DNA from 4 places in the Nonomuraea sp. NPDC003727 genome. Region 3 is predicted to be linked to each of the others. Evidence: predicted binding sites of a transcription regulator. Region 3 holds the regulator's gene; each other region holds the start of a gene.

What was found. The regulator LexA, encoded in region 3, represses DNA repair genes until DNA is damaged. The targets are predictions, from matches to a motif close to TCGAACANNTGTTCGA.
Region 1: the regulator LexA is predicted to act here: its motif matches at 4,795-4,810, upstream of ruvC (crossover junction endodeoxyribonuclease RuvC).
Region 2: the regulator LexA is predicted to act here: its motif matches at 3,909-3,924, upstream of ACWDLG_RS17980 (SAV_6107 family HEPN domain-containing protein).
Region 4: the regulator LexA is predicted to act here: its motif matches at 4,303-4,318, upstream of recA (recombinase RecA).

The regions. Positions count from the first base shown of each region.
Region 1 covers NZ_JBSFNE010000012.1:234,154-241,581, reverse strand. The annotation lists gene secF (protein translocase subunit SecF) at 1-63, opposite strand, end outside; gene secD (protein translocase subunit SecD) at 65-1,861, opposite strand; gene yajC (preprotein translocase subunit YajC) at 1,903-2,250, opposite strand; gene ruvB (Holliday junction branch migration DNA helicase RuvB) at 2,567-3,583, opposite strand; gene ruvA (Holliday junction branch migration protein RuvA) at 3,630-4,250, opposite strand; gene ruvC (crossover junction endodeoxyribonuclease RuvC) at 4,247-4,774, opposite strand; gene ACWDLG_RS30170 (GNAT family N-acetyltransferase) at 4,903-6,051, opposite strand; gene ACWDLG_RS30165 (YebC/PmpR family DNA-binding transcriptional regulator) at 6,097-6,849, opposite strand; gene pdxT (pyridoxal 5'-phosphate synthase glutaminase subunit PdxT) at 6,853-7,377, opposite strand.
Region 2 covers NZ_JBSFNE010000006.1:338,069-345,496, forward strand. The annotation lists gene ACWDLG_RS17965 (ABC transporter ATP-binding protein/permease) at 1-1,234, shown strand, start outside; gene ACWDLG_RS17970 (MBL fold metallo-hydrolase) at 1,741-2,526, opposite strand; gene ACWDLG_RS17975 (MerR family DNA-binding protein) at 2,609-2,992, shown strand; gene ACWDLG_RS17980 (SAV_6107 family HEPN domain-containing protein) at 3,200-3,646, opposite strand; gene ACWDLG_RS17985 (ferredoxin) at 4,658-4,858, opposite strand; gene ACWDLG_RS17990 (cytochrome P450) at 4,852-6,015, opposite strand; gene ACWDLG_RS17995 (TetR/AcrR family transcriptional regulator) at 6,116-6,730, shown strand; gene ACWDLG_RS18000 (peptidoglycan-binding protein) at 7,159-7,428, opposite strand, start outside.
Region 3 covers NZ_JBSFNE010000015.1:16,257-23,684, forward strand. The annotation lists gene ACWDLG_RS33165 (S41 family peptidase) at 1-957, shown strand, start outside; gene ACWDLG_RS33170 (MalY/PatB family protein) at 1,440-2,543, opposite strand; gene lexA (transcriptional repressor LexA) at 3,107-3,814, opposite strand; gene ACWDLG_RS33180 (LysM peptidoglycan-binding domain-containing protein) at 5,530-5,835, shown strand; gene ACWDLG_RS33185 (hypothetical protein) at 6,777-7,428, shown strand, end outside.
Region 4 covers NZ_JBSFNE010000002.1:366,883-374,310, reverse strand. The annotation lists gene ACWDLG_RS06965 (ATP-dependent helicase) at 1-299, opposite strand, end outside; gene ACWDLG_RS06960 (pyridoxal phosphate-dependent decarboxylase family protein) at 416-1,735, shown strand; gene ACWDLG_RS06955 (VOC family protein) at 1,778-2,266, shown strand; gene ACWDLG_RS06950 (DUF3046 domain-containing protein) at 2,510-2,704, shown strand; gene ACWDLG_RS06945 (AAA family ATPase) at 2,721-3,278, shown strand; gene ACWDLG_RS06940 (MarR family winged helix-turn-helix transcriptional regulator) at 3,327-3,749, shown strand; gene ACWDLG_RS06935 (hypothetical protein) at 3,914-4,180, opposite strand; gene recA (recombinase RecA) at 4,431-5,528, shown strand.

The sequences.
Region 1 (7,428 bases), on a different contig from region 3:
CTTCCGGCGGCCGACGAAGTCGACGTCGATCTCGCCACGGTAGAGGCGACGCCCGAGTCCCATGTCAGGCCTCCTGCGGAGTGGTCGTACGAACAGTCTCCGGGCCCATGCGCTCGGCGTCGAGACCGGAGAGCTTGTGCCCCTTGGCGAAGAACTTCAACCTCGCCAGCAGCGCGATGAACGGCTTGGTGAACAGGAACACCACGACCACGTCGATCAGCGTGGTCAGACCCATCGCGAACGCGAAGCCGGCGACGCCGCCGACGGCCAGGAAGTAGAGCACCACGGCGGCGATGAACATGACCGCGTCGGCGATCAGGATCGTCCGGCGCGCGCGCACCCACGCCACCTCGACGGCGGCGCGCAGCGAGCGTCTGCCCTCCTTCATCTCGTCTCTGATGCGTTCGAAGTAGACGATGAAGGAGTCGGCTGTGATGCCGATCGAGACCACCAGACCGATGATGTGCGGCAGCGACAGGCTGAAGCCCGCGTAGGTGCCGAGGAGCACCACCGCCTCGTAGGTGATGACCGAGGCCATCAGGAGGCTCAGCACCGCGACCACGCCGAGGCCGCGGTAGTACAGCAGCGAGTAGATGACCACCAGGCCGAGACCGATGGCGCCGGCGATGAGGCCGCCGCGCAGCTGGTCCTGGCCGAGGGTGGAGGAGATCGTGTCGATGGAGCTGCGCACGAACTTCAGCGGCAGCGCGCCGTACTTCAGCTGGTCGGCCAGCGCGGTCGCGGTCTGCTGGGTGAAGCCGCCGGAGATCTCCGCCCGGCCGCCGGGGATGGGCTCGTTGATGTTCGGCGCGGTGATGACCACGCCGTCGAGGACCACGGCGACCATGTTGCGCGGCGGCTGGGCCTGGTAGGCCTCGGTGGTCAGGGTCGACCACGCCGTGGCGCCCTTGCTCTTGAAGTTGAGCTGCACGACCCACTGGCCGGTGGTCTGCTGCACGCCGGCGCTGGCCGTGTCGATGTCGGTGCCGACGACCCTGGCCTTGTCGAGAATGTACTTGGCGGTGCCGTCGGCGTCACAGGTGACGTACGGCTTGCTCGGGTCGTCCTGGACGCCCTGCTGCTTGTTCTTGGCGCAGTCGAGCTCGTTGTACTGCTTGACCAGCGCGGGGTCGATGCCGGCCAGCGCGGAGTCCTGGGTCGGCGCGCTGGGCTGGGCGCTCGGCGTCGCGGACGGGGTCGCCTTGGCGTTCCGGCTCTTGTCCTGGCCCTTGTTCTGGTCCTGGTTCTGGCTCTTCCGCTCGCCGGTCGCAGCGGCGGAGGGCGAGGGGTTGGGCGAGGTCAGCGCGGACGACAGGGCCTTGCCCGTCGGGGAGGCGCTGGGTGTGGGCGCGTTGGCCGAGGTGCGGGCGCTCGGCTGCGTGGAAGGCCGGTCGGACGACTGCCCGTTCGGCTGCGTGGAAGGCTGTCCTGAGCCCGAGGGCGTCGGCGCCTGGGTGGGCATGGTGCTCGGCTGCGGCTGGGCCGCCTCGGCGGCCAGGACCTGGCGGAAGCGCAGCTCCGCCGTGGTGCCGACCAGCTTGATGACCTCGTCCTTGCCTGCGCCGGGAACCGAGATGACGATGTTGTCGCCCGACTTGGCGACCTCCGCGTCGGAGATTCCGGTGCCGTTCACCCGGTCACGGATGATGTTGACGGCGAGGTTGAGGCTCTCTTCAGAGGGGGGAGAGCCGTTCGGAGTGATCGGCGACAGTGTCGCCGTCGTGCCACCCGCGAGGTCGAGTCCGAGCTTCGGCGTGAACGCCGGCTGCAGGAACATCGCCCCGCCCATGGCGAAGATGAGCGCCAGAAGCACCAGGAGCGTGCGCCCCGGCTTGCTCTGGCCGCTGGTCGGTCGGGCCACTGGTCGTCTGTTCTTTCAGGTAGGGGTCGGCCGCAAGCTGGTCAGGACTTCTTGCTGTTGGTGTCCTCGTCGTCGTTGCGGTCGACCGGCTCGTCGGCTACGGCGGATTCCTTCGTCTCGGTCGTCTCAGGCTCCGTCGCGGCGAGCTTGTCATCGGCGACGGGGGTGACGACCCGACCGATGGCGGCCTTCACCCAGCGGGTCTCGACGCCGGGAGCGACCTCCAGGATGACGTCCTCGTTGTCGACAGCCACCACGGTGGCGAACAGGCCGGTGGTGGTCATCACACGGGCGCCGGGCGCGAGCGAGTTCTGCATCTGAACGGCTTCCTGCTGCCGCTTGCGCTGCGGCCTGATGAGCAGGAAGTAGAACACCACCACCAGAAGCACAAGCGGCAGGATGTTCATAAGCGTTGCTGAGTCCACGAGGGCGACCTTCCATCGTCTGTCAAGATGATGACACCGGCGTCGAGCCGGAAATTCCATGCGTTGCGTCGAGGGGCCGCGCCGCTCAGCCCATCAGCTTACACAGCCAGCCAAGCCACGGAGTGTAGGCGGTTGTTGCGAAACCCGGCAACGAGGCAGCGATTCGGCGCGCGGGGAAGTTCCCAATTCGCAATGCTTGCAACCGTTCTGTGACCGCGCCGTTTCGTGGCGTTTCCGGCGGCCGGGTCCTGCCGTCTCGGCCCGGCGGCGGGCGTCTCGGTTAGAAGGGCGCCTCCGGCGGAGGGGTGAGGCCCAGGTGAAGCCAGGCGGCGGTGGTGGCGACCCGCCCGCGCGGCGTGCGGGCCAGCAGCCCCTGGCGCACCAGGAACGGCTCGGCCACCACCTCGACCGTCTCCGGCTCCTCCCCCACGGCCACGGCGAGCGTCGACAGCCCGACGGGGCCGCCGCCGAACTTGCGCAGCAGCGCGCCGAGCACCGCCCGGTCGAGTCGGTCGAGGCCCTCGGCGTCGACCTCGTAGAGGTTGAGCGCGGCCGAGGCGACGTCTCGGGTGATGACGCCGTCGGAGCGGATCTCGGAGAAGTCGCGCACCCGGCGCAGCAGCCGGTTGGCGATGCGGGGCGTGCCGCGCGAGCGCCTGGCGATCTCGTGGGCGCCCTCCTCGGGCAGCGTCACGCCGAGCAGCCCGGCCGAGCGGCGCAGCACCTGTTCGAGCTCGGCGACCTCGTAGAAGTCCATGTGGGCGGTGAAGCCGAACCGGTCGCGCAGCGGCGCCGGCAGCAGGCCCGCTCTGGTCGTGGCGCCGACGAGGGTGAAGGGCGCGATCTCCAGCGGGATGGCGGTGGCGCCGGGGCCCTTGCCGACGATGATGTCGACCCTGAAGTCCTCCATCGCGAGGTAGAGCATCTCCTCGGCGGGGCGGGCCATCCGGTGGATCTCGTCGATGAACAGCACCTCGCCCTCGGTCAGCGTCGACAGGATCGCCGCCAGGTCGCCGGCGCGCTCCAGGGCCGGGCCCGAGGTGATCCGCAGCGGGGCGCCGAGCTCGGCTGCGATGATCATGGCCAGGGTGGTCTTGCCCAGCCCCGGCGAGCCGCTCATCAGCACGTGGTCGGGCGGCCGGTTCCGTTTGAGCGCGCTCTCCAGCACCAGCGAGAGCTGCTCGCGCACGCGCGCCTGGCCGATGAAGTCGGCCAGGCGCTTGGGCCGCAGCGCCGCCTCGATCTGCAGCTCGTCGCCCTCGGCGTCGGGCGAGACCAGGTCACGTTCGATGCTCATGCCATCTCCCCGCCGCCGGGGCGCCCGCTTCCCGCCACCGCCGGCCTCATCGGACGCTCAGCGCCCTGAGCGCCGCCTTGAGCAGCACCGCCACCTGCGGCTGCCGGCCCGCGGCCACCTCGGCGTCGGCCTGCGGCCCCACCAGCGCGATCGCCTCGTCGGCGTCCCTGGTGGAGTAGCCGAGGCCGACCAGACCCGAGTGGACCTGCTCGCGCCACAGCGGCAGGGCGGCGTCGCCGTTGAGCGCGGCGTTGACCGCCTCCTCGGGCGTGCCGAGCTTGTCCTTCAACTCCAGCACGATGCGCTGGGCGCCCTTCTGGCCGATGCCGGGGATCCTGGTCAGCGCCTTGAGGTCGGCCGAGGCGACCGCGACGCGCAGCGAGTTGGGCGTGTGGACGGCCAGCATGGCCAGGGCCAGCTTCGGGCCCACGCCACTGGCCGTCTGGACGAGCTCGAAGACCGTGCGCTCGTCGTCGGTGGCGAAGCCGTACAGGGTGAGCGACTCCTCCCTGACGACCAGCGAGGTGGCCAGCCGGCCGGGCTCGCCGACCCGCAGGGTGGCCAGCGTGCCGGGTGTGCAGTGCACCAGCACACCCACCCCGCCGACCTCGATCACCGCCGAGTCGGGCGCGACGGCCGCCACGACCCCGGAAACCGACGCGATCACAGCGCACGTCCTCTCGATGCCTTGGCCAGCGCCTCGGCCAGTCTGTTCTGGGTGCCGCCGCGCCACACGTGGCAGATGGCCAGGGCGAGGGCGTCGGCCGCGTCGGCGGGCTTGGGCATCTCCGCCAGCCGCAGCAGCCTGGTGACCATGGTGCCGATCTGCTTCTTGTCGGCGGTGCCGCTGCCGGTGATGGCGGCCTTGACCTCCGAGGGCGTGTGCAGCGCCACCGGCAGGCCGCGCCTGGCGGCGCACAGCACGGCGATGCCCGCCGCCTGCGCGGTGCCCATCACGGTGCGGACGTTGTGCTGGGCGAAGACGCGCTCGACGGCCACCGCGTCGGGCCGCACGTCGTCGAGCCACCGCTCGATGCCGCGCTCGATGCCGACGAGCCTGGCGCCGAGCTCGTCGTCGGCGGAGGTGCGCACCACGCCGACGGCGACGAGCTTGAGCTGCGCGCCCGGGCGGCCCTCGACGGCCCCGAGGCCGCATCTGGTCAGCCCTGGGTCGACGCCCATCACCCGCACGGCCCGCCCTCCGTTCGCTGCCGAACATCTGTTCGGCAGCGAACTCTACCCTGGTTGGGCGGGCGGCGCACGGCGGACGCGCCTCGCTCCACGGCGCCGCCCGGCGGGCGCGGGCCCGAGCCGGACGATCAGAAGTAGTCGATCATGTACGGCGTGCCGGCGAACGCCGCGTCCAGCGCCTCGTCGAACTCCTCCGGGCCGGACAGCAGGCCGGCCGGGCGCAGCGTCGAGGTCGGGATCCCGGCGTACAGCGCCGACAGGCCGTTGACGGTGAAGCGCGGCCCCTGCCCCGTGGCGGCGCCGGCCGTACCGGAGCCGCCGGAGATCTCCAGCCGCCACGTGCCGCTGTTGGCCGGGCGCTCGGGGTCGTCGACCGTGATCACGGCGTGCGCCGAGACCACCGACGGGAAGCCTCGCCTGGCGATCGCCTCGGCCACGTCCACGACCCGGAACATCCACCTCGTCTGCTTGACCTGCTCCTTGGCCCGCTCGCGCACCAGCCACAGCACGGGGTCGTTCGGCGCGACCACGGCGGTGACCTTCTTGGCGATCGAGGAGGAGGTGCCGACCATGGCCCACAGCGCGCGGGCGGTCGCCTCCGAGCCGGCGACGAGGTTGTCGACGGCGATGTCGCCCCCGTCCCATCGGTAGGCGACGAACCCGTCGTCGGCCAGGTAGCGGAAGTCGTCATCCTCGTCGAGGTAGCGCCGCCAGGCGGCCTCGTCCCAGCAGATGGGCCCGCTGGCGCGGTTGGCGGCGTGGACGCGGCCGAGGATAGCGATCACCTCGGCGACGTCGTCGGGCCCCATCCTGCGCAGCTTGACCTGCTCGGCCGGGCCGATGGTGCGCAGCGCCTCGGGAGCGAGGGTCACCGCGTTCTCGGCGCCCGCGTGCTCCCAGCCGAGCGAGCGGTAGATCGGCGTGGTGGCCGGGTAGAGGGCCGAGACGGCCTCGCCCAGCTCGGCCGCCCTGCCGAGGACGGCCCGCATGAGCCGCCTGCCCACGCCGCGTCCGCGGTCCTCGGGGTTGACGACCACACCCGCCACCCCGGCCATCGGCTGCGGCCTGCCGTGCCACCACTGGGTGAAACCAGGCAGGCGCGCGGCGGCGGCCACCCTCGAGCCGTCGAAGACGCCGAGGAAGCGTCCCTGCTCCAGGGTGGCCAGCGCCATTGCGCGCCAGTTGTCGGCGAGGTCGGCGGGCAACGGGCCGAAGGAGCGCTTGCGGGTGTCGAGGACGGCGTCGAGGTCGTCCGGGCTCAGATCACGAATTTCCACAGCAGGTCAACCTACGCACTGCGGGACATCCGCCGCGAGCCGTTTTCAGGCGTCGAGCTTCTCCATGATGTCGTCGCTGACGTCGAAGTTCGCGTAGACGTTCTGGACGTCGTCGCTGTCCTCGAGCGCGTCGATGAGACGGAAGACCTTGCGCGCGCCGTCCTCGTCGAGCGGGACGTTGAGCGTCGGCAGGAAGCTCGACTCGGCCGAGTCGTAGTCGATGCCGGCCTCCTGCAGCGCCTTGCGCACCGGCACCAGGTCACCGGCCTCGGAGACGACCTCGAACGACTCGCCCAGGTCGTTGACCTCCTCGGCGCCCGCCTCGAGCACCGCGGTCAGCACGTCGTCCTCGGACAGCCCGTCCTTGGGGACGATCACGACACCCTTGCGGTTGAACATGTAGGCCACCGAACCGGGGTCGGCCAGCGAGCCGCCGTTGCGGGTGAGCGCGACGCGGACCTCGGAGGCGGCGCGGTTGCGGTTGTCGGTCAGGCACTCGATGAGAACCGCGACACCGCCGGGGGCGTAGCCCTCGTACATGATGGTCTGCCAGTCGGCGCCGCCCGCCTCGAGGCCGCCGCCGCGCTTGCGGGCGCGCTCGATGTTGTCGTTGGGCACCGAGTTCTTCTTCGCCTTGAAGATGGCGTCGAAGAGGGTGGGGTTGGCATCCGGGTCAGGGCCACCGGTCCTGGCCGCCACCTCGATGTTCTTGATGAGCTTCGCGAACAGCTTGCCGCGCTTGGCGTCGAGCGCGGCCTTCTTGTGCTTCGTCGTAGCCCATTTGGAGTGGCCGGACATGACCTAGAGCTCCCTCACCATGTTGACGAAATATTCATGCACGCGAGTGTCTCCGGTCAGCTCCGGATGGAACGATGTCGCGAGCAGCGGTCCCTGTCGGACCGCGACGATCCTATCCCCAGGGGGCGCGGTCGCCAGCACCTCGACGTCGGAACCCACCGATTCCACCCATGGGGCGCGGATGAAGACAGCGTGTACGGGGCCGCCCGCGAAGGACAGATCGGCCTCGAAGGAGTCGACCTGGCGGCCGAAGGCGTTACGCCTGACCACCATGTCGATGCCGCCGATCGTCTGCTGGCCCTCGATGCCGTCCTGGATGCGGTCGGCCAGCATGATCATGCCGGCGCACGAGCCGTAGGCGGGCATGCCCTCCTTGACGCGCAGGCGCAGCGGTTCCAGCAGCTCGAAGATCTCGGCGAGCTTCCACATCGTGGTGGACTCCCCGCCGGGGATGACCAGCCCGTCGACGGCCTCGAGCTCGGCGATCCTGCGCACGGCCGTCGCCTCCGCCCCCGCCTCCTCCAGCATGCGGACGTGTTCGCGCACGTCTCCCTGGAGTGCGAGTACACCGATCTTGGG
Region 2 (7,428 bases), on a different contig from region 3:
CCTGCGGCTGGTGTCGTTCACCGCCGTCCTCTGGACGCTGTCAGGACCGATGACGATCTTCGGGTACGAGGTGCCCAGGGCGATGGTCCTCCTCGCCTACGCCTACGTGATCGGGGCCTCGTTCATGGCCTTCAAAATCGGCCGCCCGCTGATCCAGCTCACCTTCCTGAAAGAGAAGTTGTCCGCTTCCTATCGATACGCGCTGATGCGCCTGCTGGACAACTCCGAGAACATCGCGTTCTACGGCGGTGAGGAGGTGGAACGGACCACCCTGGCCACCAGGTTCCGCTCGGTCATCGGGAACGCCTGGCAGTGCGCCAAACGGTCGTTGCGGCTCCAGGCGTTCAACGGCGCGGTGTCCCAGGCCTCGATCGTGTTCCCGTTCATCATCCAGGCGCCGCGCTTCTTCCACGGGGCGATCTCGCTCGGCGACGTCACCCAGACGGCCGACGCCTTCAGCCAGGTGCACGAAGCGCTGTCCTTCTTCAGGTACTCCTACGAGAGCTTCGCCGCCTACCGGGCGACACTGGACCGGCTCACGGCGCTGACGGACGCCAACAAGGAGTCGCGCGCCCTGTCCGGACCGGCCTTCACCAACCGGCCCGACGCACTGGAGATCGAGGACCTCCAGGTGTGGCGCCCCAACAGCCAGCCGCTGATCGAGAACCTGACCCTGAGCATGAGCCCGGGGCAGGCCCTCCTGGTCAGAGGACCCTCGGGAAGCGGCAAGACCACGTTGCTGCGCAGCCTGGCCAGCCTGTGGCCGCACGCGCACGGCGTCGTCCGCCGCCCCGCGGGTCCTCACACGCTGTTCCTGTCGCAGCAGCCGTACCTGCCTCTGGGCGACCTACGCACCGCGCTGGCCTACCCCGAGCCCGCGCACCGCATCGGCGAGGAGCAGGCCCGCGAGGCGTTGCGTTCGGTCCACCTCGGCCACCTGGAGGACCGCCTCGACGACGAGGCGCACTGGGCGCGCACGCTCTCGCCGGGCGAGCAGCAACGGCTCGGGTTCGCCAGGATCCTGCTGACCCGGCCCAGCCTGGCCTTCCTCGACGAGGCGACGTCCGCTGTCGACGAAGGGCTCGAGCACACGCTGTACCAGCTGATCCGCGAGCGCCTACCGCGGTGCATGTTCGTCAGCGTGGGCCATCGCCGCACGCTGCACCCCTTCCACACCCACCACCTGCAGCTGCTCGGCGCCGGACGCTGGGGGATGGCCGCGGCAGGCGGATAGCCGTTGCGGCGCCGGTCAGGCGCGGCCCGCCCAACTCCCGGTCCTCCGCCCAGCGCCATCGCGGAGCGAGTCCGTGGCACCGGAGCGCAGGGCCGGCCGTGAGGCCGCAGCACGGGGGGCCGAGCTGTGGGACCGGCCCGTGAGACCGGAGCGCGGGGCTGAGCTGTGCGTGGGGCCGGGCCCGAGCCGGGCCATGGGGCCAGGACGTCGCAGGCCCGACCGCCGGGTCGGAGCGCGGGCCCGGGGCGCGGGACCAGGGCGTCGCAGGCCCGACCGCCGGGCCGGAGCGCGGGACCAGGGCGCGGGACCAGAGCGTCGCGGGCCCGACCGTAGGGCCGGAGCGCGGGACCGGACCACGAGACCGGGGCGCGGGACCGGGGCGTGGGGTCGAGACCGTCGCGGGCCGGACGTGAGGCGGGGCGTGGGGTCGAGGCCGTCGCGGGCCGGGGCGTGAGGTTGAGACCGTCGCGGGCCGGGGCGGGGGGCGGGGCGCGAGGCGGGGCGCGTCAGGCGGGTGTGGCGTGCCGGGCGAACTCCCACGGGTCGTGCGCGGAGAACACCCGCACCTCGTCGGCGTGGTCGCGCACGAGCTCGCGCAGCCTGGCCTGGTTGGCCACCCGTAGCTCCCCGTCCACCTGCGAGTCCAGCTGCACGATGTCGAACAGCAGGTGCGACTCGGGCCCGGCCGGGTCGATCTCCTTGTGGTAGAAGTACGCGTCGCCGGCGTGCAGCCACCAGCCGTCCCCGTCCCTGACCGCCACCGCCGCGTGCCCCACCGTGTGACCGCCGAGCGGCACCAGCAGGAAGTCAGGTGACAGCCCGCGCAGCGGCTGGGCGCCCGCCAAGCCGTACCACTCCTCGCGCGACTCCCCCGTGGCGTACAGCTCCCAGCGGGGGCCGTGCGACCAGTGCGCGGGACGGTAGCGGCGGCTCGGCGCCCCTGCCATCGCCGCCGCGTGCTCGGCCGCCATCACGTGGACGGTCGCCTCGGGGAAGTCGGGCAGCCCGCCCGCGTGGTCGACGTCGAGGTGGGTGAGCACGATGTGGCGCACGTCGGCGGGATCGTGGCCGAGGTGGGCGATCCGGCGGAGCGCGGTCTCGCCCCTGTCGAGGCTCGGGGCGACCAGCTCCACCCACTCCGGGTCGAGAACCTCCTCCGGCCGCTCGACCGAGTCGACGCCGAGGCCGGTCTCGACCAGGACGAGACCGTGGGCGTCCGTCTCGACCAGCAGGGCGTGGCTGACGGCGGGGGCTGGGGCGAGCCCGTCGTAGGTGGGGTCGACGGTGCGCATGGAGGCAAGGTTCAGATGGTGAACTTTCATCATGCCCCTAGACTGCGACTTGAATCGCGGTTCAAGTCAAGGGGTACGAAGAATGCTGCTCGACATCGGCGAGGTGGCCCAGCGGTCGGGGCTGGCGGCCTCGGCGCTGCGGTTCTACGAGCGCAAGGGGCTCATCAGGGCGACCGGGCGCAACGGGCTCAGACGCGCGTACGAGCCTGACACGCTCCACCGGCTGGCGTTGATCGCCTGCGCGAGGAGCGCGGGGTTCTCCCTGGGCGAGATCGGCCGGTTGCTGGACGCCAAGCCGTCCGACGAGGCACTGCGCGACCGGATCGCCGAGAAGGCGCGCGAACTGGACGACCGGATCGCGCAGCTCACCCGGATGCGTGACAGCCTGCGCCACGCGGCCTCGTGCACGCACGACCCGCTCGTCGCCTGCCCGGAGTTCAAGCAGATGGTGCGCGGGACCGGATGATGCTCAGCGCCTCATGACACCGGAGACCACTGTGCGCGGGCGGACGAGCGCACAGAGAGCGGGAGCGGGAGCGGGGGTGTGAACGCGCGGGGTGGAAGGGGGAGGTCCGGCTCGCGGAGGGATCGAGCCGGACGGCCGGCTGGGCGTTCATCCTCCCACCGACGAGAATGACGCGACCAGCCGCGACTGAGACCGGGTGTGCGGCCCTCAGCCCGCCAGCGGGACGCTGACGGGAAGGGCGGGCTGCCCGGCGACGCCGAGGATTTCCTCGACCATGGACACGAACGTCTCGGCCTCGGCCAGGAGCTCGTCGGCGTCGGCGAGGGTCACGCCGCGCACCATGCCCGCCTCCGCGGCCGCGCGCTTGGCGGCGCTGACGGAGAAGTAGGCGGCCCACTCGGCGAGCCTGGGCTCGACCTCGGGCAACAGCTCCCAGGCACTGCGCAGCCGGCGCCTGCGCCCTTCCATCGGACGGGGCCGGGCGGCCAGGATCGCCGCCGCCGCGCGCAGGGCGGCGAGGTGGGCGGCGACGTAGCGGGTGGCGGGGGTACGGGCCGTCACGGCGTCGGCCAAGCAGGTGCGTGACTCGGTGAGGTGCGCCCTGACTGCGGGCGACAGTCGGGGCCCGTGCGTGTCGCTGAGCCTTGTCGTCATGCCAGCCTCCTTTGAGGGGTCGTGGCGGCTCCCGGCGTCTCCGTCGGTGGAGCCAACACTCGCAGACGCCACCGACATTTCCGCCGGGCGACCGGACGAGGAGCTTCCCCTCTCCCCGTCCGGTCAAGGCGCGCCCGCTCGTCTCCGCCGACGACGAGGACGCGCCTTTCGCCCGTGGAACCCGACCGCGGGCCCCGCATGGGGGTGGCGGGAGCCCGCGACCAGGTTCTTCGACGCGAGCCGCGAGTCTCACGTCACTCCGTCGAACATAATTTCGATGACCTTGAATGTCAACCGATTGGCGAACACAGGTTCGATCATGGGGCCTGACCTGCGGGGCGAGCGCGACACGCGGAGCGACCGGGACACCGGGCGATGCCACAGGAGGACCGCCAAGAGGCCCCTGAGGGACGCGAAGAGATCGCTGGAGGCACGCCAAGAGGCCGGGAGGGATCGTCGGGAGATCGCCGAAGGTACGCCAAGAGGCCCCGGAGGGGACCGCCAAGAGATCGCTGGAGGCACGCCAAGAGGCCGGGAGGGATCGTTGAGAGATCGCTGGAAGTACGCCAAGATGCCGCTGGAGGGGCCGCCGAGAGACGCGGGCGATGCCGCCCGAGGACTCCCGCGCCTCGGCACGGCGGCGCCACCACCTGCGGGTCTCTGCGCATCGCCGCGGCGATGGCACCACCTATGGGACTTCCGTACATCGGCGCGGCGTCGACGTCGAAGGACTCCTCGGTCGCCGGGACGATGGCGCCCACGAGGCACTTGCCGATCGGCGCGACGAACTCGCGAAGGGCGCCCACAGATCGGCTCAGTGACACCCGAGGGCGCCCATCGAGCAGGCGATGACCGAGGGCTCCCACGGATCAGCGGGATGACACCCGAGGGTGCCCGAAGCAGGCGATGACCGAGGCCGCCCACAGATCAGCGCGATGACCGAGGGCACCTACAGATCGACGCGATGGCCGGGGGCGCCCTCGGACCGGCGCTATGAGGGCCGAAGGCCGCCTACGGATCGACGCGGGTGATGGCGCCGGAGGGGCACAGGGTGAGCGCACGGCTCACGGCGTCCTCGGCCTCCGGCGGCACCTCTGCCGACGTCAGCACGACCAGGCCCTCCTCCTCGTCCTGGTCGAACACCAGCGGCGCGGTCAGCACGCACATGCCCGCGCCGATGCACACGTCCCTGTCGGCCTTGACCTTCACCACGCCACCTCCAGTGCGTGCACGCCGTAGATGCTCATGTCCGAGCGCATGGGCACCGCGTCCACGGGGACGGCGAGCCGCAGGGCGGGGAAGCATCCGAGCAGCGCGGGGTAGGCCACCCGCATCTCGATCCTGGCCAACTGCTGCCCGAGGCACTGGTGGATGCCGTGCCCGAAGGACAGGTGCCCGCCCGCGGGCCGCCGCACGTCGAGGACGGCAGGGTCAGCATAGCGGGCGGGGTCGCGGTTGGCGGCCGGGATGGACACCGCGACGCAGTCGCCCGCCTTGATGAGCGTGCCCTCGATCGTGACGTCCTCCACGGCGGCCCGCGTCGCGCCGAAGTGGATGATCGACAGGTAGCGCAGCAGTTCCTCCACCGCGTTGTCGATCACGGACGGGTCGTCGCGGACGAGCGCCAGCTGTTCGGGGTGCTGCAGCAGCGCGAACGTGCCGAGCGCCAGCATGTTGGCGGTCGTCTCGTGACCCGCCACCAGCAGCAGGAACCCCATGCCGGCGATCTCGTCGTCGCTCAGCTCGCCGCTGTCGACCAGCCCGGTGAGCATGTCGTGGCCCGGCTCGGCCCGCTTGCGCGCGACCAGCGTGTAGACGTACTTGATCAGGTCGCCGACCTTGGCCGTCAGTTGCTCGGGCGAGTTCGCCAGCCGCAGCAGCTCGGTCGTGTCGCGCTGGAACTGCTCCCTGTCGTCGTACGGCACGCCGAGCAGCTCGCAGATCACCAGCGAGGGGATCGGCAGTGCGAAGGTGCGCACCAGGTCGGCGGGCGGCCCCGCGCGTTCCATGTCGTCGAGGCGAGCCGCGGTGATCTCCTCGATGCGCGCCCTGAGCTGGTTCATCCTGCGCACGGTGAATTGCCCGGTGAGCAGGCGCCGGTAGTGCGTGTGCTCGGGCGCGTCCATGCGGAGGAAGAATCCGGGCGGCACCTCCCCCTCGGGTACGCGCCGCGAGGCGAGCAGCGGGTGCAGCCGCCGGGGGACGGTGCTGAACCTCGGGTCGGCCAGGACGGCCCGGCCGGCCGCGTGTCCCGTCACGAGCCAGCCCTGGTGTCCGTCCGCGAAGGTCAGCGGCCGCACCGGCGCCGGGTCGTCGAAGAGCTCGTCGGGCGGGTCGAACCTGCGCTGCCGGGTCATCGGGTAGCTCATGTCGCGCTCCTTCGTGAGATCGACGTGATCGACTACCCTCCAGAAAACCTCATCGCATGCAAAATTTCCATCAGTGCACTACATTGCTTCAATGACGGATATGGCAGGACTTCGGGCGCGCAAGAAGGCAAGGACCAGGCGCGCGCTCGTCGAGGGCGCGATGCGGCTGTTCGCCGAGAAGGGGTTCGAGCAGACGACGCTCGCCGAGATCGCCGCCTCCGCCGAGGTGTCGACGCGCACGTTCTTCAGCTATTTCGCCGGCAAGGAGGACATCGTCTTCTTCGACGCCGGGGAGCGCCTCGACCGGACTCTCACCCTGGTGGCCGCGCGGCGGCCGGGAGAGTCGGTGGCGCAGCTGCTGCTGCGGGTGGTCGAGACGGGCGCGACCTGGGAGGACGATCTGGCCAGGAGCCTCGGGGGCGAGCGCTTCCGGCTCGTGATGACGGTCCCCGCGCTCCAGGCGAGGGCGCTCCACCTGCTGTTCGACAGCCAGCGGCGGACGGCCGAGGCGCTGTGCGCGGCCTACCCGGACGAGCTGGACCCGGTGGCGGCTGCTGCCGCGGTGGGGGCGATGGTGGGCGCGACGAAGCTGGCGGCCGTCATGAGCCTGTCGAGGGGCGAGCCGTACGCCGAGGTGTGGGCGGCGGTACGCGCGGCGGCGCGGATCGTCGCCGGCGGTCTCGACTCGCTCGGCACCACGAGACGATCCGCCTGAGACCCGCCTGACGGTCCGGCCTGAGACCCGTCTGACGGTCCCGCCTGACGGTCCCTTCTGAGGCCCGTCTGAGGCCCGTCTGACGGTCCGTCTGAGGGCCCCGCCTGACGGTCCGCCTGAGGAGGCCCGCCTGAGACCCGCCTGGCGATCCCGCCTGAGACCCGCCTGACGGTCCGTGGTCCGTCTGAGGAGGCCCGCCTGACGACAGCCTGCGCCCGCCAGGGCTCCTCACCCGAGGTCCTGAACCACTGACCTACGGCGGCGCGCCAAGCGGCCGGCGGAGCGCGGCGGGTTGGCGGTCGCCCACGTCCTGCCCGGGATGGCGTCCCCGCGTGACCGCCGCGAGCCGGCACGGCCGCGCCACCGGCCGGCCCGACACCCGGTCGCTGATCGGCTACGACCACCGACCGGGGTCAGGACCTCCTCGGCTAGCGCCTGAAACGGCCCCGGACGTGCACGGGCACGCCCTTGCCGAGCATTCCGGGCAGCACCTCGGCCACGTTCATCGGCAGCCGCACGCAGCCGTGGGAGGCCGGGTACAGCGGCACCGACAGCGCGCCGTGGAAGGCGATGCCGCCGTTGAAGAAGATCGGGTTGTAGAGCTGGCCCAGGTACGACTTGTGCCAGCCCTTCGCCCGCCACGTCGTCCGGTAGTCGCCCGTCGGCGTGGTCGCCGACCCGCAGAACCGCTGCGACTT
Region 3 (7,428 bases):
CGGCGCCAGGGACTCCTCGGCGCCGACCTCGCCCTCCGCGACGGCGCCTGGGTGGTGGCCAGGATCCTGCCCGGAGAGTCCTCCGACCACGCCGCCCGCTCGCCGCTGCTGGCCCCCGGCGTCGCCGTACGCGAGGGCGACGCGATCGTCGCCGTCGGCGGCCGGCCCGTCGACCAGGTGCGCGGCCCGCAAGCCCTCCTCGCCGGAACGGCCGAGCAGCCGGTCGAACTGACGATCAGGCCCGCCTCGGGCGGCGACACCCGGCGCGTGGTCGTGACACCGCTGGCCGACGACACCGCGCTCCGCTACCACGACTGGGTCGAGAGCCGGCGCGCCTACGTCCGGCAGGCCTCCGGCAACCGGCTCGGCTACCTGCACGTACCCGACATGGTCGCCAGCGGCTGGGCGCAGTTCCACCGCGACCTGCGCACCGAGATGCCGCAGGAAGGCCTCGTCGTGGACGTACGCGGCAACAGCGGGGGCCACACCTCCGAACTGGTGCTGGAGAAGCTGTCACGCAAGGTGAGCGGCTGGGCGATCTCGCGCGGGTACGAGCCGATGCGCTACCCCGAGGACTCGCCGCGTGGCCCCGTCGTCGCCGTCACGGACGAGTTCGCGGGATCCGACGGGGACATCGTCAGCGCCGGGATCAAGAACCGGAACATCGGTCCGCTCATCGGCACCCGCACCTGGGGCGGGGTGATCGGCATCGACGGGCGGTACCAGCTGGTCGACGGAACGGTCGTCACCCAGCCCCGGTACGCGTTCTGGCTGGACGGCGAGGGGTGGAACATCGAGAACTACGGCGTCGACCCTGACATCGAGGTGGTGATCACACCGCAGGACCGGGTGGCGGGACGGGACCCGCAGCTGGAGAAGGCGGTGGAACTGGCGCTGGCGGCACTCGACCAGCAACCGGCGGCCACACCGCCCGACCTTCCCCCAACCCGCAACTGACGGGCCGCTGAGCGGGGTCGCGCGGGCCCCGGCAGTGCCGGAGACCAGACGTTCCGTGTGGTCGACACTGCCGGGGCCCGACGTTTCGTGCGGTCGGCGCTGCTGGGCCGTCTACGGTCGGAGCTGTCGGGGCCGCCTCTCGTGCGCGGCTCAGCGGGCACCACGGGAGGCTGATCCCGGCGCCGCTCCTACCGTCATCGCTCCTACCGGCATCGCTCCTACCGGCATCGCTCCTACCGGCATCGCTCCTACCGGCATCGCTCCTACCGGCATCGCTCCAACCGGCATCGCTCCAACCGGCATCGCTCCAATCGGCGCCGCTCCAACCGGCATCGCCTGCGTCTCGTCGCGCCGCTTCCCTCCCGAGAACGCCCACCCCCGAGAACGCCCACCCCCGAGAACGCTCAGCGCCCCGGAGGTGCCGGGTGTCGCGGTGCGACCCCGGCTGTCCGAAATCAGAGTGCTCGTGACGAGCCTCGGCCTCAGCTGGGTCGGGCAAGGGATCGCGACGAGTAGGGCGTATCGGGGTCCGGCGACCAGACCCGGGCCAGGCGGTCCAGGATCTCCGCCAGCGTCTCCGTCGACGTCGCGAAGTTGACCCGTACGTAGGTCTCCCCGCCCGGTCCGAAGGCGGCGCCGTCACTCACCAGGATCCGCGCCTCCCTCTCCAGCACCTCCGCGATCCCCGGCCGTCGCATGTCCAGCCATGCCAGATAGGTCGCCTCCGGCATCGCGTACCCCGGCACCCGCTCGGCGATCAGACGCCGGTTGCGGTCCAGGATCGCCATGGTGTCGCGCAGCCACCCGTCGCCGTGCCTCCACGCGGCGACCGTGGCCTCGACGCCGAAGATGTTCGCCCCGCCGTACAGGAAGGCGGGCTGCGAATGGAGCGCCCCGCGGACCCGTGCCGAGCCGACGTGGGCCAGCGCGCAGCGGATGCCGCCGAGGTTGAAGGCCTTGGTCGCGGAGGTCAGCGTGACCGTGCGTTCGGGCAGGATCGTGGCGAACGGGATGTGCGTGGCGGGCGAGTAGACCAGGTCGGCGGGGACCTCGTCGGCGATGACCAGCACGTCGTGCCGTTCGGCCTGCTCGGCCACGGTGGTGAGCTCGTCCCTGGTGAAGACCTTTCCTGTGGGGTTGTGCGGGTTGACCAGGACGAGCGCACGGCAGCCGGCCAGATCCGCCAGGTCGGTGTGCAGCGTGCGGCCCATCTCCTCGATCGTGCCGAGGAACGGCGGGTACGCCGGAACCTGCATGGCGATCCTGTCACCGGGTTCGGTGGCGAGGTGAAGGACCACCTGGAGCGCCTGGTTGAGATCGGAGAAGGTGCGGACGGCTGCCGGGTCGGCGGGCCAGCCGTACCGGGTGAGCATGCGCTCGGCGAAGGTCTCCGCCAGCGGTCCGGCCTGCGGGTCGGCGGCCCAGGTGGGGTAGCCGAGGTCCCCGCGGGCACGCCGCTGGAGTGCCTCGACGATCGGGGGAGCGGTGGCGAAGTCCATGTCGGCGATCCAGCAGGCGATGACATCGGGACCGGCGCTCGCCCATTTCAGGCCGTCCTTGGCGGGCGGGGGGAAGAAATCGTCCACCTGATCAGTGTCACCCAGGCTCGGGAAATGTCCGATGGGCCGGGATTGCGGAAATCGAACGCATCGGTGTCGCCGAGCGTCGGAGGGTTCTGTGCGACCAGCTCGCGCCCGAGTCCGGATAGCGGGATGCCTGGAAGAGCCCTCGCGCCAACGCATGAAGAGATGGCCAGTCCGTTCCCCGAACTGTGGGCTGGGGTTCGGACACGCGCCCCTCGATGGGTACGGCTCCGCCCGGCCCGTCGGCATCCGGCCGCCGACGTGCACGAATGGGCCGCCGGTCGGGTCGCTGCTCCGTGCATAACGTCGGTCGCGGGTCGGGTGATGTTCCACCCGAAGGCGTCGCTCGCGGGTAGGAGCCGGGATCCGCGCGTGGGCGTCGGCATGTGGAGGCGGCGTACAGCCAGGCGACAAGCCATTCCGGGCGTCGGCGTGCGGAAGCGACGGACACTCATGCGACACGGCATTCCGGACTGGGCAGGGCTGTGTCGGTCCCACCGGCCAGCGCTACGCCGGCTCGATCGACCCTCGGGAAAGGTGAGGGCCGATCGAGCGGCGAGATGCGGTCAGAGGCGGCGCAGGACTGCGACGACCTTGCCGAGGACGCTGGCCTCGTCGCCGGGGATCGGGTCGTAGTTGGCGTTGTGCGGCACCAGCCAGACGTGGCCGTCCTTGCGCTTGAACGTCTTCACCGTCGCCTCGCCGTCGATCATGGCTGCCACGATGTCACCGCTCTCGGCCACCGGCTGCTGCCGTACGACCACCCAGTCGCCGTCGGCGATCGCTGCCTCGATCATCGAGTCACCCGCGACCTGGAGGAGGAAGAGGGTGCCCTCGCCGACGAGCTGCTTGGGCAGCGCGAAGACGTCTTCCACACTTTCCTCGGCGAGGATGGGGCCACCGGCGGCGATGCGACCGACCAGGGGAACGTAGGCGGCCGTCGGCCTGCTCACCTGCGACTCGACCTCGCTGGCATCGGGGTCGACCCACAGCACGGGCTCACCCGGCAGCCTCACCTCAAGGGCGCGAGGGCGGTGCGGGTCACGCCTCAGGTAGCCCTTGCGCTGCAACGCGGTCAGCTGGTGAGACACGCTGGACGTGCTGGTCAGCTGCACGGCCTCGCCGATCTCACGCATGGACGGCGGATAGCCGCGCTGCTGGACGGAGTCGCGAATCACCTCAAGGATCTTGCGTTGCCTGGGCGTCAGGCCCAGTGAGTCGCGACGGCGGACCGCAAGGTCGCTGACGCCGTTGCCGTCATTCGGCTCGCTCATGCTTTCCTCCTCGCCCGGCGGCCTGCCTCACCGGCCCACCCTTCCGGTCCGTGGTCTTCATGTCGCACACAGCGACCGTACCGCCGATGGAGATCAACTTCAAACAATTGTTCGAGTCTTCCTCGAAATCGTCGGTGACGTGGTGTACAACATCGTACGGGAGTTCGATCGACACCGTGTTCGATTCACTGATCTTTGTTTGACCTTTTCCTTGGGTCGACGGTGGCGGGAGGTCATCAGTGCGGGCGACCACGACGACAGATTCGACCGGCCAAGACGAGCAACTCACCCTGATCGCCGACATCACCAGGGAGGAGCGCGGACGCCCTGCCGTACCAGGAGACCGGCGCCTCCGCCTGGTCCCTCCTCCCCGAGGTACGGCAGGCCAGGACAAGCAGATCGGCGGACGGCCCGCGGGGCCGCGCGAGGTTGGGGGTGGACGGTTTGCCGGGTCGCGGGGGGCATCGGGCGGACGGTCCACGGGACCACGCGGGGCAGGAGGCGGGCGGTTGCGGGTCGTCCGCGACCAGGGGGTGGCGGGGCCGGGTGTGCGGGAGGGTGCGCCCGGCCCGGCAGACGACAGCACAGATACGGGGGCGGCGATGAACGGCAGGCGAGAGCGGAAGGCACGCGCAGACGCCCGGTCGGGCGGGACGGGGCGCGGAGATGGCCGGTCGGGTGGGACAGGCCGCGCAGACACCCGGTCCGGCGGGACGGGGCGCGGTGACGGCCGGTCCGGCGGGACGGGGCGCGGTGACGGCCGGTCGGGTGGGACGGGGCGCGGTGACGGCCGGTCGGGTGGGACGGGGCGCGGTGACGGCCGGTCGGGTGGGACGGGTCGCGGTGACGTGGCGCGTGGCGGGCGCGAGCCGCAGCGGCTCACGTCAAGGGGCAAGAGCGGCGGCCTGCGTGGCGGGTGGCGGCTTCGGGGCAGGCGGCGACCTGGCGCGATGGACGGCGGTCCCGGGAGGCCCGCGCCACAAGGGCGCGAGGCTCCCCCTGACGCCGCGCACGCACAGGCCGGTAGGGGTCGGCCGGGCGACACGCCGACCGCGAACCTGCAGACGAAAGAACCGGGACCGGGGGCACGCCGTGTGCGGGAGGCGCTCGCACGCCCTGGACGAGCAGGGGCGACGCGTTCAAGCCGCGATGGTCAGGGGCAGTCGCTCCGGGGTCGGGCTCGCATAGGAGAGATGGCCGCGGCTTCGGCTTGGGAGAGGTGGTCGGTCTCCGGCCGGGTTCGGACGGGAGAGACGGCCGCGGCTTCGGCCTGGGAGGGGCAGCCTGTCTCCGGTCGGGCTCGCATAGGAAAGACGGTCGCGGCTTCGGCGTGGGAGGCGCAGGAGCTCTCTGGCCGGGCACGCACGGGACAGGTGGATGGGGGTTCGGGTCGCGTGGGGCAGGCGGTCGCGGGTCCGGCTCGCCGGGCGCAGGTCGTCGAGGCGGGGGCGGGGGAAAGGCCTGGAACGGTCCGCGCGCAAGAGCAACGGGCGGGTACGGGTCGTGGCAGGCGGCCGCGGTCGGGCGCGCGCCGCACGCGGGGAGCGCTTCGGGTGGTCGCGCCGGAGGAGCGACAGTCGAGGAGGCAGACGGGGGAGCGACAACCAAGAAGGTCGGAGGGGGAGCGACAGGCGAGGAGGTCGGCGGCGGAGCGACAACCAAGAAAGTTGGCGGGGGAGCGACAGGCGAGGAAGTCGGTGCGGCTCACGGCGCCCATGAGGCTGACCAGGCGAGGCAGGGTCGCGGTCGTGGGGCTGTTCGCCGTGCTGTCCCTGGGCGGGTTCGTGCTCGGGGCCAAGGCGACCAACTGGGCCATGGCTCAGGAGACGACGAGTGCGGGACACGCGGGCCTGCCGTGGGTGATCGTGGAGAAGGGCGACACGCTGTGGACCATCGCCGCGGCGATCTCTCCGGGCGACGACCCCACCGCCGTCGCCGAGGAGATCAAGCGGCTCAACGGGCTGGAGAGCTCACTCATCCGTCCGGGCGGCCGGCTGTACCTCCCCGACAAAGCCCCCTGACCGACCGGCGATTCCGGATCGGAGGGACGGCAGGCGCCCGCGCGTGCGACCGACGCGAACCGCCCCCGTGCCTCCCCGATCGTCGCCCGCCGACCACCGCCCGCCGACCACCGCCCGCCGACCACCGCCCGCCGACCGCCGACCGCCGACTGCCGACCCAGCGTGCACACACGAGTGCGTGACGGCATCGGACGGACGGAGCACCAAGCCGCCGGCGGCATCCCGTCGGTCGGGGTGGCCCGACGCCGTCTCATGGGAATGTCGGCGGCAGCCCATCAGGGCGGCGGCGATGGCATCGAAAGAGCCGCTCGCAGCCGTGGTCCGAACGGTGGTTGCCGGCCCGGAGACGGCCCGATCCACGAGCCGGCGGAGCCGACACAAGCGTTGCTGAAGGCGGTGTGCACGGAGGATCTAGCGACTGATCGCCCCATGCGTCCTGCCCTTAAGCGGCTCCCGGCTGATCGATTGTGGACACGCACACGGTAGCGTCCGCATGACGATCATGAAACGAGGACCGCTGTGACTGAATCGTCCAGTAATGCGCCGGACATGTCCCGTGCCGCCCGCTTGGCTCGCCATAGTGCAGTCTCCACCGCCCTGGGGCTGCTCGCCGACCGACGGCTGGCCGAGCTGGTGGAGGCCGCCCCACCCCTCGGAGCCGGTGTCGGCGGTCCCACCGCACTCCTGGAGGTCGAGGGCAGGCCGGTCTTCGTCAAGCGGGTCCCCCTCACCGACCTGGAGAGGCGGCCGGAGAACACCAGGTCCACCGCGAACCTGTTCGGGCTTCCCACGTTCTGCCACTACGGGCTCGGGCTGGGGTCGGGGTCCGGCGTCTGGCGCGAGCTGGCCGCGCACGTCATGACGACCGGGTGGGTGCTCGGCGGCCACTTCGACGGTTTTCCGCTGCTGCACCACTGCGGGTGCTGCGGGAGCCGGCCCGGATGGCGACGGCCGGAGAACAAGCGGCGTTGGAGGAGGCCGCGGCGTATTGGGAGTCCTCCCCGGCGGTGCGCGCGCGGCTGGAGGCGCTCGCGCAGGCGTCGGCCGCGGTCGTGCTGTTCCTGGAGTACGTTCCGCAGGACGTCAACCGGTGGCTGGAGATGCAGGCCGCCCTCGGCGGCGACGCCGTCGAATCGGCGTGCTCCCTCCTGGAACGGGAGCTGGCCGCCGGGGTCTCCTTCATGAACGCGAACGGGTTGCTCCACTTCGACGCGCATTTCGGCAACATCCTCACCGACGGCAGCCGCCTGTACTTCACCGACTTCGGCCTGGCGTCTTCCCCACGCTTCGAGCTCTCCGGCGCCGAGCGCGACTTCCTCCGCCTGAACGCCGGCCACGACGAGTCCTACACGGCCCGGGAACTGGTCAACCGGCTGGTGATCGCTCTGAGCCGCCCGGCTGACCGGGCGGAGCTCCTTGATCTCGTACGGCGGTGCGCCGAGGGTGACAGCCTCCCTGGCGTCCCGGAGCCGATCGGGAAGATCCTCAGACGCCACGCGCCGGTCGCCGCCGTCATGAACGAGTTCTACGGCACGTTGTTCGACGAGACCAGGACGGCACCCTACCCGGCGGCCGACATCCACCGGGCGCGCT
Region 4 (7,428 bases), on a different contig from region 3:
AGCCCGGCGAGCGGCGCCCGCAGGTTGCGCTCCACGTCGACGGCCAGCGCCTTGAGCGGCGACACGTAGAGCACCCTGCAGGTCCGCTTGCCCTCCTGGGCCGGCGGCCGGGCGGCGAGCCTGTCGAGCGACCAGAGGAAGGCCGCCAGCGTCTTGCCGGACCCGGTGGGCGCGACGACCAGCGTGTTGTCGCCGCGCGCGATGGACTCCCACGCCCCCAGCTGGGCAGGCGTGGGAGCCGCGAAGGCCCCGGTGAACCATTCGCGGGTCACCCTGCTGAAGTGGTCGAGGAAGCTCACTCCACCATGGTGCCTTCCGGCACCGACAAAACGAGCCGGGCCGTACCGGCCAACCGGTTTGGTAGATCTTCGTCTGCTATTTCCCTTTTTTTCGGTTTTATCCCCATACTGCATGCGTGCATAGCTACGACGAGCGCCTCACCACCCTGGTCTTCGACTACATGAGGCAGCGCCTCGCCCTCGACCCGGTTCCCCTGGACCACCCGGGTGAGAAGGACAAGCTGGACGCCGCGCTCGCCGGGCTGATCACCAAGGAGGGCGCCGACCCCGCCAAGGTGCTGGACGTCTACGACCAGCAGCTCTCCCGCGCGGTCATCTCCGCGGACAGCACCCGGTTCCTGTCCTTCATCCCCGCCGCCCCCACCAAGGCGGCGCTGCTGTTCGACATGGTGGTCTCCTGCGCCTCGCTGCAGGGCATCAGCTGGCTGGAGGCCTCAGGCGCCATCGCGGCGGAGAACCAGGTCCTGCGGTTGATCGCCGACTACGCGGGCCTGCCCGGCACGGCGGGCGGCTGCTTCGTCTCCGGCGGCAGCGCCGCCAACCTGTCGGCCCTCGTCGTGGCCAGGGACACGGCCGGCGTGCCGAACGCGAAGATCGCCGTGAGCGACCAGGCCCACTCCTCGATCGCCAACACGCTGCGCATCATCGGCGTCGAGGCGCTCGTCGTGCCCTCCGAGGACCACCGCCTCACGGGCACGTCCCTGCGGAAGGCGCTCGAAGGCCAGGAGAACGTCATCGGCGTGGTCGCCACCGCCGGCACCACGAACGCGGGCATCGTCGACGACCTCAAGGGCGTCGCGGAGGTGGCCCGCGAGCGCGGGCTGTGGTTCCACGTCGACGGCGCGTACGGCGGCGCCGGGCTGTTCGCCCCTTCCGTCCGGCACCGCTACGAGGGCATCGAGCACGCCGACTCGTTCGTCGTCGATCCGCACAAGTGGCTGTTCGCCCCGTTCGACTGCGCCGCGCTCATCTACCGCAACCCCAACCTGGCGCGTGCCGTACACACGCAGGACGCCTCCTACCTGGACGTCCTGCACACCGACGGCGGCGAGTGGAACCCCACGGACTACGCCTACCACCTGACCAGGCGCGCCCGCGGGCTGCCGCTGTGGTTCTCGCTCGCGGTCAACGGGACCGACGCCTACACCGAGGCCGTCGAGCGCGGGCTCGCCCTGGCGAGGGAGACCGCCGAGCTGATCAGGGAGAGCGACCACCTGGAGCTCATCCGCGAGCCCGAGTTGTCCGCCGTGCTCTTCCGGCGTCCGGGATGGACCGCCCAGGACTACTACACGTGGTCAGAACGGCTGCTGGCCGGGCAGATCGGATTCGTCACCCCCACCGGCTGGGAGGGCGAGACCGTCGCGCGTTTCGCTTTCCTGCACCCCGGCACCACGATGGAGATCGTGAAGGAGATTGTGGCCACGATGCGCGATTGAGGCGCCGATCCCGGGGACATAGAGCGGGAGAGGTGAAGCGACGTGACCATCGATTACGCAGCCATCGAGGCTGATCGCGAGCGTATCAAGCGGCAGTACCTCCTCCCGCACCGTCCATCGAGCAGCGCGCGCGGTCTGCACCACTTCGCACTGCTGTCCTCCGACGTGGAGCGGACGGTCCGGTTCTACCAGGAGCTCCTGGAGTTCCCCCTCACGGAGATCTTCGAGAACCGTGACTACAAGGGTTCCAACCACTTCTTCTTCGACATCGGCAACGGCAATTTGCTGGCGTTCTTCGACTTCCCCGGGCTCGACCTGGGGCCGTACCAGGAGGTCCTGGGCGGGCTGCACCACATCGCGATCTCCGTGGACCCCGCGACGTGGGAACGGTTGCGCGGCAAGCTGGAGATGGCCGGCGTGCCGCACCAGATCGAGAGCGGCGCCTCCATCTATTTCAGGGACCCCGACGGCGCCCGACTGGAGCTGCTCGCCGACCATCTGGGGGAGATGTACGGCTCGCGCGTGCTGTAGCCGCTACCTCCGTGACGCCCTGCGGGTGCGCGGCGCACCCTCACGGGGTTCGGCCCTCAGACCGGCGTGCCGCTCGGCGCGCTCGGCCTTCTCCTTCTGTACGGCGAGCCGCTGCTGCAGGAGCAGGGCGCGGCGTCGCTCCCGATGTGACCTGGAATCGATTGACGGCTTGGGAGCCGCTTTGGAGGATTTCGCCATACGGTCTGTCCTACCCAGTGCGGGGCGGGTTCCATACTGGGGAGCATGCGTCTGACCGAGTTCTGGAGAAGGATGCGGGCCCACTTCGGCGACGTCTACGCCGAGTCGTGGGCCAGGGACTACGTGCTCGCCCCGCTGGGCGGGCGCACGGTCGAGCAGGCACTGGCCCAGGGCGAGAGCGCCAAGGACGTCTGGCGCGCGGTGTGCCAGGTGGAGAACGTCGACGGCAAGCTGCGCTGACCGCCGGGGAGGAACGGTGCACACCTGCTCGTGCTGCACGGCGGGGCCGCGGCTCGTGGTCTTCACCGGAGGCCCCGGATCGGGCAAGAGCACCCTGATCGACCGCCTGGGCCTGTCCGGCTCGCGGGAGGCGGGGCGGGCGATCATCCAGGACCAGGTGGCCATCGGCGGCCAGGCGCTGCCGTGGAAGGACGTCGACCTGTTCGCCGAGCTGATGCTGAGCTGGGAACTACGCTCCTACCGTCTCGCCGAGGCCATGGACGGCACCGTCGCCTTCGACAGGGGAGTGGTCGACGTCGTGGGCTACCTGCGCCTCGAAGGGCGTCCCGTGCCCGCCCACGTCGACGCCGCGGCCAGGCGCTTCCGCTACCACCGCACGGTCTTCGTCGCGCCGCCGTGGCCGGAGATCTACGAGAACGACGCCGAGCGGAAGCAGACGCCCGACGAGGCCGAGCGGACCTACGCCTCCGTGTCCTCGGCCTACCTCGACTACGGCTACGAACTGGTGGAACTGCCGCGCGCTCCCGTTGCGGAACGGGCCGCCTTCGTGCTCGGGCACCTCGGACGCGCCTGAGTTCGTCGCCTGTCCATAAAGTGGGCGCCGACACCGTAGGAGGAACCGATGGCGACGCTCGACCAGGACGTCTGGGCCGGGGTGGTACGGCTGCACGCCAGGGTGGAGCACGCACTCGCCACCGCGTTGCAGCGGCACGGCCTCGGCCTGTCGGAGTATCGGGCGCTGTGCCACCTGTCCGCGGCCGCCGACGGCGAGCTGCGCATGCAGGAGCTGGCCGACCTGCTCGGGCTCAACCAGAGCTCGGTCACCCGCCTGGTGGGACGGCTCGAGGCGTCCGGGCTGACCCGCCGCGACCTGTGCGCCAAGGATCGGCGAGGCGTCTACACGGTGATCACCGAGGCGGGCAGGGAACGCAGGAACGGGGCGAGAGCGGCCTACGAGGAGACGCTCACGGGAGCGCTCGACCGGGCCGCGGCCGACGGCCTGGCGAACACCGTGGCGGGCCTGCGGGCCTCGTTCGTCGGGTGACAGGCGCGTGCGGTGTCCGCCGGGCTGCTCGTGCGTGCCGTAGCGGCGGGGGTCGTTCGGCTGGGTCGCGCGGGCCGTAGAGGTCCGGGTCGCTCGGCGGGGTCCGCGTGTGTCGTACCGATCGGGGGCGCTTCTCCGGCTCGCGCTTGCCGTACCGGTCCGGGTCACTCGTCGGTCAGGCAGGTGTGGAGCGCCTCCGCCGTACCGGCGGGATCGTCGGCGTGGCCCTGGCCGCCCGGCGACCACAGGAAGACCCACGCGGCGGCGGACGGGGTCGCGAAGATGATGGTCTGGCGGCCCGTGCGCGGATGCCACACCCACAGCACCGGGTCGTCGCCGCCGATCATGCGCCCCACGAGCCCGCAGCCGGGGAGCAACGCCGCGAGCGCCTCCAGGTGGGTGCGCCGCTGCCCGGTGTACGTGCTCGTCACGTCGCCGCCTCTCGACCTTTCCAACAGGATCTCCCCAGGTCAGCGGCCATGGCAACCGGCCCGGCGGATTGTCAGGGAATGTCGGCCGGGCACGGCGGGTGGTCGGCGTGTTCGAGGCGCGATCGAACAGCCGTTCGGCTACCATGAGAAGCGCCGGCCACGGTGCCTCGCGCGTCCGGCGGAAAATTGTCGGTCCCACCGCGTAGCTTTCACTCGACCGACCACACCACGACCCTCCCGGGGAGTTCCCATGGCTATCAACGACCGCGAGAAGGCCCTTGAGACTGCCCTCGCACAGATCGAGCGGCAGTTCGGCAAGGGCTCCGTCATGCGCCTCGGCGATGACGCCAGGGCTCCCATCGAGGTTGTCCCGACCGGTTCGATCGCGCTCGACGTCGCGCTCGGCATCGGTGGTTTCCCCCGCGGCCGCATCATCGAGGTCTACGGTCCCGAGTCCAGCGGTAAGACCACGGTGGCGCTGCACGCGGTGGCCAACGCCCAGCGGGCCGGCGGCATCGCCGCGTTCATCGACGCCGAGCACGCCCTCGACCCCGAATACGCCAAGAAGCTCGGCGTCGACACCGACGCGCTGCTCGTCTCCCAGCCCGACACGGGTGAGCAGGCGCTCGAGATCGCCGACATGCTGATCCGCTCGGGCGCCGTCGACATCATCGTCATCGACTCGGTCGCCGCCCTGGTGCCCAAGGCCGAGATCGAGGGCGAGATGGGCGACAGCCACGTCGGTCTCCAGGCCCGTCTGATGTCCCAGGCGCTGCGCAAGGTCGCGGGCGCGCTCAACAGCACCGGCACCACCGCCATCTTCATCAACCAGCTGCGCGAGAAGATCGGTGTCATGTTCGGCTCGCCCGAGACCACGACCGGTGGTAAGGCGCTGAAGTTCTACGCCTCGGTCCGCCTCGACATCCGGCGCATCGAGACGCTCAAGGACGGCACGGAGGCGGTCGGCAACCGCACCCGCGTCAAGGTCGTCAAGAACAAGATGGCGCCGCCCTTCCGCGTCGCCGACTTCGACATCCTGTACGGCGTGGGCATCTCCCGTGAGGGCGGCCTCATCGACATGGGTGTGGAGCACGGCTTCGTCCGCAAGTCCGGCGCCTGGTACACCTACGAGGGCGACCAGCTCGGCCAGGGCAAGGAGAACGCGCGTAACTTCCTGCGCAACCACCCCGACGTGGCCAACGAGATCGAGAAGAAGATCAAGGAGAAGCTGGGCGTGGGCCCGCGCGTCGACGCGCCCGCCGAGGCCGCCGCTCCCGCCGCCCCTCCGGCTCCCGCCTCCTCGGGCCGCGGCTCCAAGGCTTCCGCGCCCAAGCCTGGTGACGTCTGATCCGGGCTGAGCCATGAGCACGTCGTCGGACCCTGACCAGCGGCCCTCCGGCTCCACGCCGGAGCCGCCCGCCTCCGCGACCTTCCAGCGGCCGGGCCAGGGTCCTGACGCGCGCACTCCCTCGGAGGTGGCGGGTTCTCCCACGACCGCCTCCGAACTGCACGGCGGCTCAGCCACCCCTCCCACGTCTTCCGGCGACCGCGATGCCGTCACCCCCGCCCACGGTGAGCCCTCGGCCGACGACGGCACCTTCGCCGGTGACCCTCACGATGGCGCACACCACCCCCTGGGCCGTGGCGACCATGACGGCCGCGACACCGGTGACCGACCCCGCGACCGCTGGGGCCTCGATGACCGCGGACCGGACGGCCGGCACACGGCAGACCCCGACTCGCTGACCTCACCCGGCTCTGGTTCCTGGGACCTACGGAACCTCACCGGCTGGGGCCCCGGCCGGCGGTATGACGCTGACCAGTGGAACTCGGGCATCTGGAGCACAGCATCCCGACTTTCGGAATCCCGGGGCTCGGGTTCATGGGACGCGGAAAGTGCCGGCGCGGACGCCTGGAGCCCGGGACCCTCTGGCTCGGGCTCGCGGGACACGAACAGCGCCGACTCTGAATCCTGGGACACGGGGACCCAGGATTCAGGGTCGTGGGGCACGGACAGTGCCAGCTCGGACGCCTGGAGCCCGGGGCCCACTGGCTCAGGTCCGTGGGGCGGGGACAGCACGGGCGCGGACACCTGGGACACGGGATCCCCTGGCTCGGGTTCGTGGGAGACGAACAGCACGGGCGCCGACAGTTGGGGCACGGCATCCCGGAGCACGGGTTCGTGGGACACGAACACCACCGGCGCGGACGCCTGGGGCAGCATCCCCGACGGCGTCGCCGACCTCGCCTCACCCCGCGCGTCGCGTGGAAGAGGCCGGGCACGGCCGCCTTCGGCCGACGAGCCCGCCCCCGCCTGGCCGTTCGCCGCGACAGGCCCGGCCTGGTCACCCACCAGCAGCGCCGAACCCACCGACCACCCTGACGACCGCGCCTCCGATAGTGGGGATCGGACGCCCCAGGCAGAGGCGCGTCCCTCGACACGAGACGAACGCGCCTCCCGTGTGGAAGACCGCACTTCCCGGGCCGAGGAACGGACTGCCCGTGTGGAGGGCGGCACTCCCCGCACCGAGGGACGCGCCTCCCGTGTGGAGGGCGGCACTCCCCGCGCCAAGGGACGCGCCTCCCGTGTGGAGGGCGGCACTTCCCGGGCCGGGGAACGGACTGCCCGTGTGGAGGGCGGCAGCTCCCACACCGAGGGACCGACTCCACTCGTGGCGGAGCGTTTGTCCCACGCGGAGGGACGCTCGTCCCATGGGGAGGGACGCTCGTCCTCCGCTCAGGCGGTCGGCGGGGGCGAAGGGGGCGCTTCTCCGGACGATCGTGGCGACCCCGTCGTCAGAGAACCGGCCGTCGCTCCGACGGCCGGCGAGAACACGGCCTCGCCGGAACCATCGCCCAGCAGCGCGCGCACAGAAGACCCCGTGGCAGACACCACCGCACTGAAACCGCCCTCCCGCCGAGAGGAAGAGGATGACCGTCCGGGGGCGGCGCATGACTGGGGCGCGTGGCCTGACATCCCGCAGCGGGAACCACGATCCAAGCGCCGGTCTCGGGCCCGATCGTCCAGGGACCAGTGGGCCGTCCCCGAGGGAGGGCTCGGCTCGGGCGACGACGGCAGCGGGTCGAACGCGTGGCTCGACTCCGGCGATGACGGCGGCCGGCCGTACGGGTGGCTGGAGTCAGGAGATGACGGCACCCACTCGGAACGTGGGCTCGCTTCCGGCGACGACGGCCTGTCGGGAAGTCGCGGGGCATCACGCTCGCGTAAGGGCTCCCGCCGCGCCCGA